DNA from 2 places in the Streptomyces sp. NPDC087901 genome. Region 1 is predicted to be linked to the other one. Evidence: riboswitches for the same ligand, from Rfam matches in the RefSeq annotation. Region 1 holds a riboswitch; the other holds the start of a gene.
The links. A riboswitch is a leader RNA that binds a small molecule or an ion and turns the genes downstream of it on or off. The one in region 1 is predicted to bind cobalamin.
Positions count from the first base shown of each region.

Region 2: linked by a shared signal. The riboswitch ahead of ACIOEW_RS26590 (CbtB-domain containing protein) and the one ahead of ACIOEW_RS25075 (ribonucleoside-diphosphate reductase subunit alpha) in region 1 are both predicted to bind cobalamin.

Region 1 is NZ_JBIUUC010000008.1:273,539-278,872, forward strand. It holds gene mctP (monocarboxylate uptake permease MctP) at 1-984, shown strand, start outside; gene ACIOEW_RS25070 (GNAT family N-acetyltransferase) at 1,102-1,614, shown strand; cobalamin riboswitch at 1,667-1,804, shown strand; gene ACIOEW_RS25075 (ribonucleoside-diphosphate reductase subunit alpha) at 1,943-4,351, shown strand; gene ACIOEW_RS25080 (ribonucleotide-diphosphate reductase subunit beta) at 4,354-5,334, shown strand, end outside.
Region 2 is NZ_JBIUUC010000009.1:215,496-220,829, forward strand. It holds gene ACIOEW_RS26570 (pirin family protein) at 1-179, opposite strand, end outside; gene ACIOEW_RS26575 (tetratricopeptide repeat protein) at 322-678, shown strand; gene ACIOEW_RS26580 (GNAT family N-acetyltransferase) at 751-1,260, shown strand; gene ACIOEW_RS26585 (CbtA family protein) at 1,397-2,176, opposite strand; gene ACIOEW_RS26590 (CbtB-domain containing protein) at 2,206-2,421, opposite strand; adenosylcobalamin (AdoCbl) riboswitch at 2,467-2,560, opposite strand; gene ACIOEW_RS26595 (histidine phosphatase family protein) at 2,685-3,305, shown strand; gene ACIOEW_RS26600 (glycoside hydrolase family 15 protein) at 3,377-5,260, opposite strand.

The DNA of each region.
Region 1 (5,334 bases):
ATCAAGCTCGGCGGCTTCGACGACATCTTCGCCAAGGCGGGCGAGGCGTTCTCGGCGAAGAACGAGGCGGCCGGCAAACCGGTGGCCGGACTCGCGCCCGGAGCGGCGGGCCAGTGGGGTTACGCCACCCTGGCCCTGGGCTCGGCACTGGCGCTCTTCATGTACCCGCACTCGATCACGGCGACGCTCTCCAGCCGCAGCCGTGAGGTGATCCGCCGCAACACGACGATCCTGCCGCTGTACTCGCTGATGCTCGGCCTGCTCGCGCTGCTCGGCTTCATGGCGATCGCCGCCGGAGTCAAGGTGGACAACGGCCAGCTGGCGATCCCGCAGCTGTTCGAGAACATGTTCCCCGACTGGTTCGCGGGAGTCGCGTTCGCCGCCATCGGCATCGGCGCCCTGGTGCCCGCCGCGATCATGTCCATCGCCGCGGCGAACCTGTTCACCCGCAACATCTACAAGGACTTCCTGAAGCCCGACGCGACACCCGCGCAGGAGACCAAGGTCTCCAAGCTGGTGTCGCTGCTGGTGAAGGTCGGCGCGCTCGCCTTCGTCCTCACGATGGACAAGACGGTCGCGATCAACTTCCAGCTGCTCGGCGGAATCTGGATCCTCCAGACGATGCCGGCCCTGGTCGGCGGGCTGTTCACCCGGTGGTTCCACCGCTGGGCGCTCCTCGCGGGCTGGGCGGTCGGCATGATCTACGGAACGGCCGCCGCGTACGGGGTCGCCAGTCCGACCCAGAAGCACTTCGGCGGGTCCTCCAAGGAGATCCCCGGCCTCGGCGAGATCGGCTACATCGGCCTGACGGCCTTCGTGCTGAACGTCGTGGTGGTCGTCGTCCTCACGTTCGTCCTGAACGCCGTGAAGGCGCCCGCCGGGATCGACGAGACCTCCCCGGGCGACTACACCGCGGACTCGGGCGACCCGGGCGTGAAGACGGAGCTCCCGCCGGCCACCGCCGGCGCGCCGGGCGGCCACTGACCGCCACGCACGTGAACGGGCCGCCGCACGCCTCCTGGGAGGGGTGCGGCGGCCCGTTCACGCGGGCCGCGGAAATCGCTTGCGGCCACGGCCCGCCCGTACGGCAGACTTCCGCCCATGGACATAGCTATCCGGCCGGTCGAGCCCGCCGAGCACACGCTCCTCGGCGAGATCACCGCCGAGGCCTATCTCGGCGACGGGCTCCTGGACTACGGCGCCGACGATCCGTATCTGGTACAGCTGCGCGACGTACCCCGCCGGGCCGCCGAGGCCGAGGTGCTGGTGGCCGCCGACGCGCGGGGCCGCGTCCTGGGCGGGGTCACCTACGCCCGGCCGGGCAACCCGTGGGCCGACATCGCGGCCGCGGACGAGGCCGAGTTCCGGATGCTGGCGGTCTCCCGCGAGGCCCGTGGCGCCGGGGCCGGCGAGGCCCTCGTACGGGCCTGTATCGACCGCGCACGGGGCACCGCGGGGGTCACGGGGCTCGTCCTGTCGACGCAGCCGGCCATGCACGGAGCCCATAGGATCTACGGGCGCCTCGGCTTCGTACGGACGCCCGATAGGGACTGGAATCCCATCGCCGACCTCAAGCTGCTGACGTACCGTCTGGACCTCCGGCCCCTGCCGTAAGGGCGCACCAAGATCTCGTACGACACAACATGTGGGGGCTGCCGCATCCGGCAGCCCCCACATGTATGCTCGTGCTCGCTGTCGCCGCAGGGAAATCCGGTGCGAATCCGGAACTGTCCCGCAACGGTGTGTTCGGTGTGCTTTTGTGCACTCCCTAGTCCGAGGTCCTGCCGACAGCGCATCCGGCTCGACCGATCCGGATGCCCAGACGTCCGGGCCTCGTGGATGGGCCGGTGGACGCCGCACGGAGCGCTGCCCTGCCGGGTCCCGCTCCGCCCGGCTGCCCCCGCTCCCCGAAGGCCCCGAGCCGAGCGAGGGAGAGCACCGCGTGACCATCGCGCCAGCCGATCCGGTTTCAGCGGCCGAGTCCGAAGCAGCCGAGGCCGAAACGGTCCGGTCCGGCGGACCCGCGAAGGACGGGCCGGGAACCGCACTGCTGCGGACCCTGACCGACCTCACCGCCGATCTGCCCGACACCGACCCCGGACGCGTCGCCGCCGCCGCACTGCGCGGCCGCAACGCCCGGTCGGACGAGGCGGAGCTGCGCTCGCTGGCCACCGAGGCCGCCGCGGGCCTGATCTCCGAGGACCCCGCCTACTCCCGGCTCGCCGCCCGTCTCCTCACCCGCACCATCGCGGACGAGGCGGCCGGGCAGGGCGCGACGTCGTTCTCCGCATCGGTCGCCGTCGGGCACCGTGAGGGCCTGATCGCGGACCGCACGGCCGAGTTCGTGACGCTCCACGCGGCCGCCCTGGACGCGCTGGTCGGTCAGTCGCTCACTGCCGGCGCCGACGACCGCTTCGGCTACTTCGGCCTGCGCACCCTGCACAGCCGCTATCTGCTGCGCCACCCGCTCACCCGGCAGGTCATCGAGACGCCGCAGCACTTCATGCTGCGCGTCGCCTCCGGGCTCGCCGAGGACACCTCCGAGCGCGCCCTGGACGAGGTCGCCGCGCTGTACGGCCTGATGAGCCGGCTGGACTACCTGCCCTCCTCCCCCACCCTCTTCAACTCCGGTACCCGGCACCCGCAGATGTCCTCCTGCTATCTGCTGGACTCGCCGCTGGACGAGCTGGACTCGATCTACGACCGCTACCACCAGGTGGCGCGCCTCTCCAAGCACGCGGGCGGCATCGGCCTCTCGTACTCCCGCATCCGTGCCCGCGGTTCGCTGATCCGTGGCACCAACGGGCACTCCAACGGCATCGTCCCGTTCCTGAAGACGCTCGACGCCTCCGTCGCCGCGGTCAACCAGGGTGGCCGGCGCAAGGGTGCCGCCGCCGTCTACCTGGAGACGTGGCACGCGGACATCGAGGAGTTCCTGGAGCTGCGCGACAACACGGGCGAGGACCAGCGGCGTACGCACAACCTCAACCTGGCGCACTGGATCCCCGACGAGTTCATGCGCCGGGTGGACACGGACGGCACCTGGTCGCTGTTCTCCCCGGCCGACGTGCCCGAGCTGGTCGACCTGTGGGGCGACGAGTTCGACGCCGCCTACCGCGCGGCCGAGGCCAAGGGCCTGGCCCGCAAGACCATGCCGGCCCGTGAGCTCTACGGCCGCATGATGCGGACCCTCGCCCAGACCGGCCAGGGCTGGATGACGTTCAAGGACGCCTCCAACCGGACCGCGAACCAGACCGCCGAGCCGGGCCGGGTCGTGCACTCCTCGAACCTGTGCACCGAGATCCTCGAAGTCACAGACGACGGCGAGACGGCCGTCTGCAACCTCGGCTCGGTCAACCTCGGCGCGTTCGTCGCCGACGGCACGATCGACTGGGAGCGCCTGGACGCCACCGTGCGTACGGCCGTGACCTTCCTCGACCGGGTCGTGGACATCAACTTCTACCCGACCGAGCAGGCCGGCCGGTCCAACGCCCGCTGGCGTCCGGTGGGTCTGGGCGCGATGGGCCTCCAGGACGTCTTCTTCCAGCTGCGGCTGCCGTTCGACTCCCCCGAGGCCCGCGCCCTGTCGACGAAGATCTCCGAGCGGATCATGCTCGCGGCGTACGAGGCGTCCTGCGACCTCGCCGAGCGCTCGGGCCCGCTGCCCGCCTGGTCCGAGACGCGTGCCGCCCGCGGTGTGCTGCACCCGGACCACTACGACACCGAGCTGAACTGGCCGGAGCGCTGGGACGCCCTGCGCGCCCGGGTCGCGAGGACCGGTATGCGCAACTCGCTGCTCCTGGCCATCGCGCCGACGGCGACGATCGCCTCGATCGCGGGCGTGTACGAGTGCATCGAGCCGCAGGTCTCCAACCTCTTCAAGCGCGAGACGCTCAGCGGTGAGTTCCTCCAGGTCAACGCGTATCTGGTGGACGAGCTGAAGAAGCTCGGCGTGTGGGACGCGCGGACCCGTGAGGCGCTGCGCGAGGCGAGCGGCTCGGTGCAGGGCTTCGCCTGGATCCCCGAGGAGGTGCGGGCGTTGTACCGCACGGCGTGGGAGATCCCGCAGCGCGGACTCATCGACATGGCGGCGGCCCGTACGCCGTTCCTCGACCAGAGCCAGTCGCTGAACCTGTTCCTGGAGACGCCGACGATCGGCAAGCTCTCCTCGATGTACGCGTACGCCTGGAAGCAGGGGCTGAAGACGACGTACTACCTGCGCTCCCGCCCGGCGACCCGGATCGCCCGCGCGGCGTCCGCCGCCCCGATCCCCGAGCAGGCAGCCGCGCCCGACGCGGACGCGATCGCCTGCTCCCTGGAAAACCCCGAGTCCTGCGAGGCGTGCCAGTAATCATGCGTGACAAGAACCTTCTCGACCCGGGCTTCGAACTGACCCTGCGGCCGATGCGCTACCCGGACTTCTACGAGCGCTACCGGGACGCGATCAAGAACACCTGGCACGTGGAGGAGGTCGACCTCCACTCCGACGTGGCGGACCTCGCCAAGATGTCGCCCGCCGAGCAGCACATGATCGGCCGGCTGGTCGCGTTCTTCGCGACCGGTGACTCGATCGTCTCCAACAACCTCGTGCTGACCCTGTACAAGCACATCAACTCCCCCGAGGCGCGGCTGTACCTGTCGCGGCAGCTCTTCGAGGAGGCCGTGCACGTCCAGTTCTATCTGACGCTGCTCGACACCTATCTGCCCGATCCGGACGACCGGGCGGCCGCGTTCGACGCGGTCGAGGAGATCCCGTCGATCCGCGAGAAGGCGCAGTTCTGCTTCAAGTGGATGGACTCGGTCGAGAAGATCGACCGGCTGGAGACGAAGGCCGACCGCCGTCGCTTCCTGCTGAACCTGATCTGCTTCGCGGCGTGCATCGAGGGACTGTTCTTCTACGGCGCGTTCGCCTACGTGTACTGGTTCCGCTCGCGCGGACTGCTGCACGGCCTCGCCACGGGCACCAACTGGGTGTTCCGTGACGAGACGATGCACATGAACTTCGCGTTCGAGGTCGTGGACACGGTCCGCAAGGAGGAGCCGGAGCTCTTCGACGACGCCCTCCAGCAGCAGGTCACCGACATGCTGAAGGAGGCCGTCGAGGCGGAGCTGCAGTTCGGCCGTGACCTGTGCGGCGAGGGCCTGCCCGGCATGAACACCGAGTCGATGCGCCAGTACCTGGAGTGCGTCGCCGACCAGCGGCTCACCCGGCTGGGCTTCCCGACGGTGTACGGATCGGAGAACCCGTTCTCGTTCATGGAGCTCCAGGGCGTCCAGGAACTGACGAACTTCTTCGAGCGCCGCCCGTCCGCCTATCAGGTGGCCGTCGAGGGC
Region 2 (5,334 bases), on a different contig from region 1:
TCGACGAAGGCCCAGGCCCCCACCATGCGGCGGCCCAGATTGGGCAGCAGTCTGCGGACCTCGGTGGACTCGCCGAGCTGGACGTGGCGCGGGGTGAGGAGTTCACGTACGGGTTCGGCGACGACGAAGCCCCGCCCTCCACAGACGGAGAGTGCGGCCTGGCGATCGAGATTGCTCATGGCGCTCAACCTATTCCCGTGCGGCTCCGCGCGGGCAGCGCCCACGCCGAATATTTAGTGGAATGTTAAACCACCTATGGGTGTTGTGGCGTGTGGATGCGTACGGGAACGGCCCGGCGGCACCCAGGACCGAGGAGGTCACATGAGCGACACCTACTACGAGTTCGGTACCGCCGCCGAGCGCTGGGACCGTGCGCAGTTCTTCTTCGGGTCGAAGGAGTACACGATCGCGGCCCGGATTCTGGGCGGACTCGTCGAGGAGGTGCCGGAGCAGGTCGCGCCCCGGTTGCTGCTGGCCCGGGCCTACTACCACTCTGCGCGGCTCGTCCGGGCCGAGACGGAGCTGCGCGAGGTGCTGGAGCGCGACCCCGTCGAGCAGTACGCACGGCTGATGCTCGGCCGCACGCTGGAGCGTCAGGGCCGACAGGCCGAGGCGGACACGCAGCTGCGGCTGGCGGCCGCGCTGTCCGGGGACTTCACTCCGGCCGGTGGCGCCTGACCGCCGTACGCACCGGGCCGCACCCGGAAATCCGGGTGCGGCCCGGCGGCACCGCGTGATACTCCACAGGGCATGACCGACCTCGTCACCCCACGCCTGCGCCTCCACCCGATGACCGTTGCCGATGCCGAGCAGGTGGCGGCGGGCCGGCCGGCGGACGGTGCGCGCTGGGCTCCCGGCTACCCCTGGCCCGGGGAGATGGCGGCGGCCACACGCTTCCTCGAGACCTGCGCGGCCACCGGCGACCCCAGTCCGTTCGCGAATTACGGGATACAGCGCCGCGAAGACGGGCTGGTCATCGGCGGAGTCGGCTTTCACGGGGCGCCCGACGAGAAGAGGCACGTCACCATCGGGTACGGACTCGTGGAATCGGCGCGCGGCATGGGGTACGCCTCCGAGGCGCTTCGCGTACTGCTGCGGTTCACCCGCGACCGGGGCGTCGCATGCGTGCACGGGGACACCGATCTCGACAACATCGCCTCCCAGCGCGTCATGACCGCAGTGGGCATGCGCCTCGTGAAGGAGGACGCGTCGCTGAAGCACTACCTCATCGACTGGGACGAACCCGCCGGGCCGGAGTGAGACTCCTCGGTACGCGGCGGAGCCCGCCGGGATCTCCCGGCGGGCTCCGCGCGTGCCGTCGACGCGCTGTACACGTCCTGCCGCACACGTCACGCCGCTCGGGCCCCGGAGTGCGGCCCGGTGGCCGCCCCCGGACTCAGCCTGCGACGGGGGCCGGGCGGTTCGCCTTGCCGTCCTCGGCCGTGACCGCGCGAGGCCCCGGCACCAGCAGCCGTTCGGTGAGGTAGCCGAAGACCAGCCCGAAGGTGGTCCAGAGCGTGACCTGTACCGCGAGTGTGGCCAGCCTGAACTCCCAGAGGAGGGAGGCCGGGAAGTCCTTTCCGACCTCGTTGAACGAGGGCAGGAAGGCGTAGGCGAGCCCGATCACCAGCACATAGCCGGCTGCCGCCGCGATGGTGGCGTTCCAGTTGCCCAGACGCGGAGCGAGCCGCCTGCCGAGGATGACGGCGGCCACGGCCAACAGGATGCTGAGCGCGACCATCAGGAAGAACAACGCGGTGCGCCGGCCGATGGTGTCGGGGTTGCCGACGGCCGGCGGGTTCGCCGGGTACTTCAGGAACGGCACGATGTACACGGTCAGCAGGGCAGCTCCCGCGATCAGCGCAGCCGTCGCCCGGGGGCCGAACCGTCCCAGCCGGCCGAGGGCGTAACAGAAGACGAGCGCGGCGATGCCGCCGACGGCGATACCGAACACGAGCACACCGGTGGCGAGGCCGCCGGTGGCCTGCATGCCCCGGCTGACGAGTTCCTCGCCGCCGCCGTGGTCGTGACTGTGGCTGTGCGCCTCTTCGAGGGCGATGGCCGCGTCAACGCGTGACTCGCCGAGGAAGTACGCCACCGCGAGCGCGAACGCACCCGCGACGAGGCCGGCCAGCATGCCGCGGACCAGCAGAGCTCTGACAGATATGGAGTTCATGAGGGATTCCCCTGGATCAGCCGGATGGATCAGTGGCAGGGGAAACCGAGGAGGTGACGGCCGTCGTGGACCCACTCGTGCACGCCTTCGCCCGAGATGAGCGCGGTGGCGCCCTGCTCGGCCCCGACGAAGTACAGCAGGATCAGCATGACGATGCCGAGGAAGACCGCCCAAGGAGCAATGGCCTTGAGCGAGATGGGGGTGATGGCGGGTGCGACTGTGGCGGGGGCAGCAGTCTGTGCCATGGCAGAACCTCCTGAGGGAACACGCGTCCCGATCGTGGTACCTGAGACGAAGGTGCTGGGTCTGACTTCCCGTACAGGTACGGGTTCACAGTGGCGCGACCGTGCCGGATTCTCACCGGACTTCCGTCACACCCTCGTCGTGTCGTCGCGACCATACCGCCTGGGCGTGACCGCCGCCATGGTGCCCGTGGGTCTGCCTGAAGTCCCCGGATGCCATGGTGTGCTTGGCCACGTGGCCCCAGTTCAGGGAGTTGAGAGCGGGAATGACGGTACGGGTGATGTTGATCTCACCGGGGATGAACGCCGCACTGCGCGAGGCCCGGTTCGCCGGTGACGCACCCCTCGACGACGCCGGACTCGCGCAGGCACGAGCCGCCGCCGCCTCGGTGCCGGCCGCGGACCGGTGGCTGCGGGGGCCGTCCCGGCGCTGCACCGGAACCGCGGAGGCGCTCGGCCTGCGGTCGGCCGCCGAACACGCCTTGCGGGACTGGGAGATGGGCCGCTGGGCCGGTGCACGACTGTCGGAGGTGAGTGCGGGCGAGCCGGATGGGGTGGCGGCCTGGCTGGCGGATCCGTCGGCTGCTCCGCACGGGGGCGAGTCGCTGCTGGAGCTCTGCGCCCGAGTGGGCACATGGCTCGACTCCCTGCACGAAGGTACTGCCGGCCGGGTGCGGGAGATGCCCGAGCCCGGCGCGCACAAGGACGGCCTCGGCCGGGTCCTGGGAGTGGCCGAGCCCGGCGTGGTCCGGGCCGCGGTCGTCCATGCACTGGCCCTCCCGCCGCAGGCGTTCTGGCGGCTGGACGTGGCCCCCCTGACGGTGACGGAGCTCAGCGGCAGGTCGGGGCGGTGGAACCTGCGCTGCGGCCGGCCGCTCGTACCGTAGGCGAGGATCTGACGTCCGCGTCCGGGAGCGGCAGGCACCGCGCGCCAGGCGGCACCCGCCCCGCGGGAGTCCTACCCCGCTCCTCCGTCCCCGCGCGCCGCATTGAGCCTCGCATCCAGGGTGATGGCGGCGTCGATCAGGGCCAGGTGCGTGAACGCCTGCGGGAAGTTGCCCAGTTGACGCCCCGTGAGGGCGATCTCCTCCGAGTACAGGCCCAGATGGTTGGCGTAGGTGAGCATCTTCTCCAGGACCAGCCGGGCCTGGTCGGTGCGTCCGGCCCGGGCCAGGGCGTCGACGTACATGAACGTGCACAGGGAGAAGGTTCCCTCCGAGCCGCGCAGGCCGTCGGGTGAGGCCTCGGGGTTGTAGCGGTAGACAAGGCTGTCGCTCACCAGCTCGTGTTCCATCGCGTCCAGCGTGGTCTTCCACATCGGATCGTCCGGAGTGATGAAGCCGACCGTCGGCATGCGCAGCAGGGACGAGTCGAGCACGTCGTTGCCGTAGTGCTGGACGAAGGCCTGCTTCTTCGGGTCCCAGCCCCGGTTGAGCACCTGCTGGTAGATCGTGTCACGCGCGTCCACCCAGCGGCCGCGGGCCGCGGGGCGGCCGTCGTCGTAGGCGATGCGGACGGCGCGGTCGAAAGCGACCCAGGACATCACGCGGCCGTAGGTGAAGTCCTTCCTGCCGCCACGGGTCTCCCACAGCCCTTCACCGGGCTGGTCCCAGTGATCGACCAGCCAGTCGAGAAGGGTGTGCAGTGCGGTCCAGCCGCGCGTGTCCAGGTGCATTCCGTGCTGGTGCGCGAAGTAGATGCTGTCGAGAGCCTCACCGTAGATGTCCAGCTGCAGCTGGCTCGCCGCTCCGTTGCCGATACGGACCGGGGCGGAGCCCCCATAGCCCTCCCAGTGACCCAAGGTCTCCTCGACGAGGTCGGAGGAGCCGTCGACGCGGTACATGATGTTCAGTGGCCCGGTGCCGCCTTCGTGGCCGGCCTCTTCCTTCACGCGGTCGTGCAGCCAGCTGATGAACGCCCTTGCCTCCTCCCGGAAACCCAGGCCCAGCAATGCGTACACGGAGAACGACGCATCACGGATCCAGGTGAACCGGTAGTCCCAGTTGCGCTCTCCGCCCAGCTGCTCGGGCAGTCCCGCCGTGGGAGCGGCCACCAGGGCGCCGGTGGGCGCGTACGTCATGAGCTTCAGTGTCACGGCCGAACGTTCCACCGCTTCCCGCCACCGCCCCGCATAGGTGGACTGGCCGAGCCAGGAGCGCCAGAACTGGACGGTCTCGTCGAAGAGTTGCTCGAACTCCGCCACGGACACCTCGTGCGGCGGCCCGTCGGGGGACGACTCCAGGACCAGGCCGCGCTGCTGGCCCGCTTGCAGGGTCAGGGTGAAGCGCAGGTCGTTGTCGCCCGAGAGGATGTTCAGCAGCCGCTCGTCCTGCGGCTCGCGGACGGCATGGACCGCGAGGTTCATGTCCTGTGAGGTGAACAGGGCCCCGCGCTCCGTGATGTGCAGCTCGTGCGGTTTACGGCCGTAGTCGAAGCGCGGAGCGATCTCCCCCTCGAACGTCACGGTGCCCCGGACGCAGCGCAGCATGCGGACCAGACGGTGCCTGGCCGTCGCCGCCGTCCCGGTCACCGGCATGAAGTCGACCACCTCACCGGTGCCCGCCTCCGTCATGAAGCGCGTCACCAGGACGGCCGTGTCGGGATGGTAGAGCTGCTTGCTCGTGTAGGCGTCGGCGACCGGCCGGACAGTGAAGTGACCGCCCTTGCCGCGGTCGAGCAGAGCACCGAAGACACTGGGGGAATCGAAGCGCGGACAGCAGAACCAGTCGATCGTCGCGTCAGTGGTCACGAGAGCCGCGGTCTGCAGATCACCGATCAGACCGTGGTTCTCGATCAGGGGATATTCGTCCATTTTGCACCCCTTTCGGCGCCGACTGTCCATCGTATGCCGACGACGACACCCCGTCCTGCCGAGGCAATGAGGCGAGGTGGCGGCGGGTTGCGGGCACCGCACCG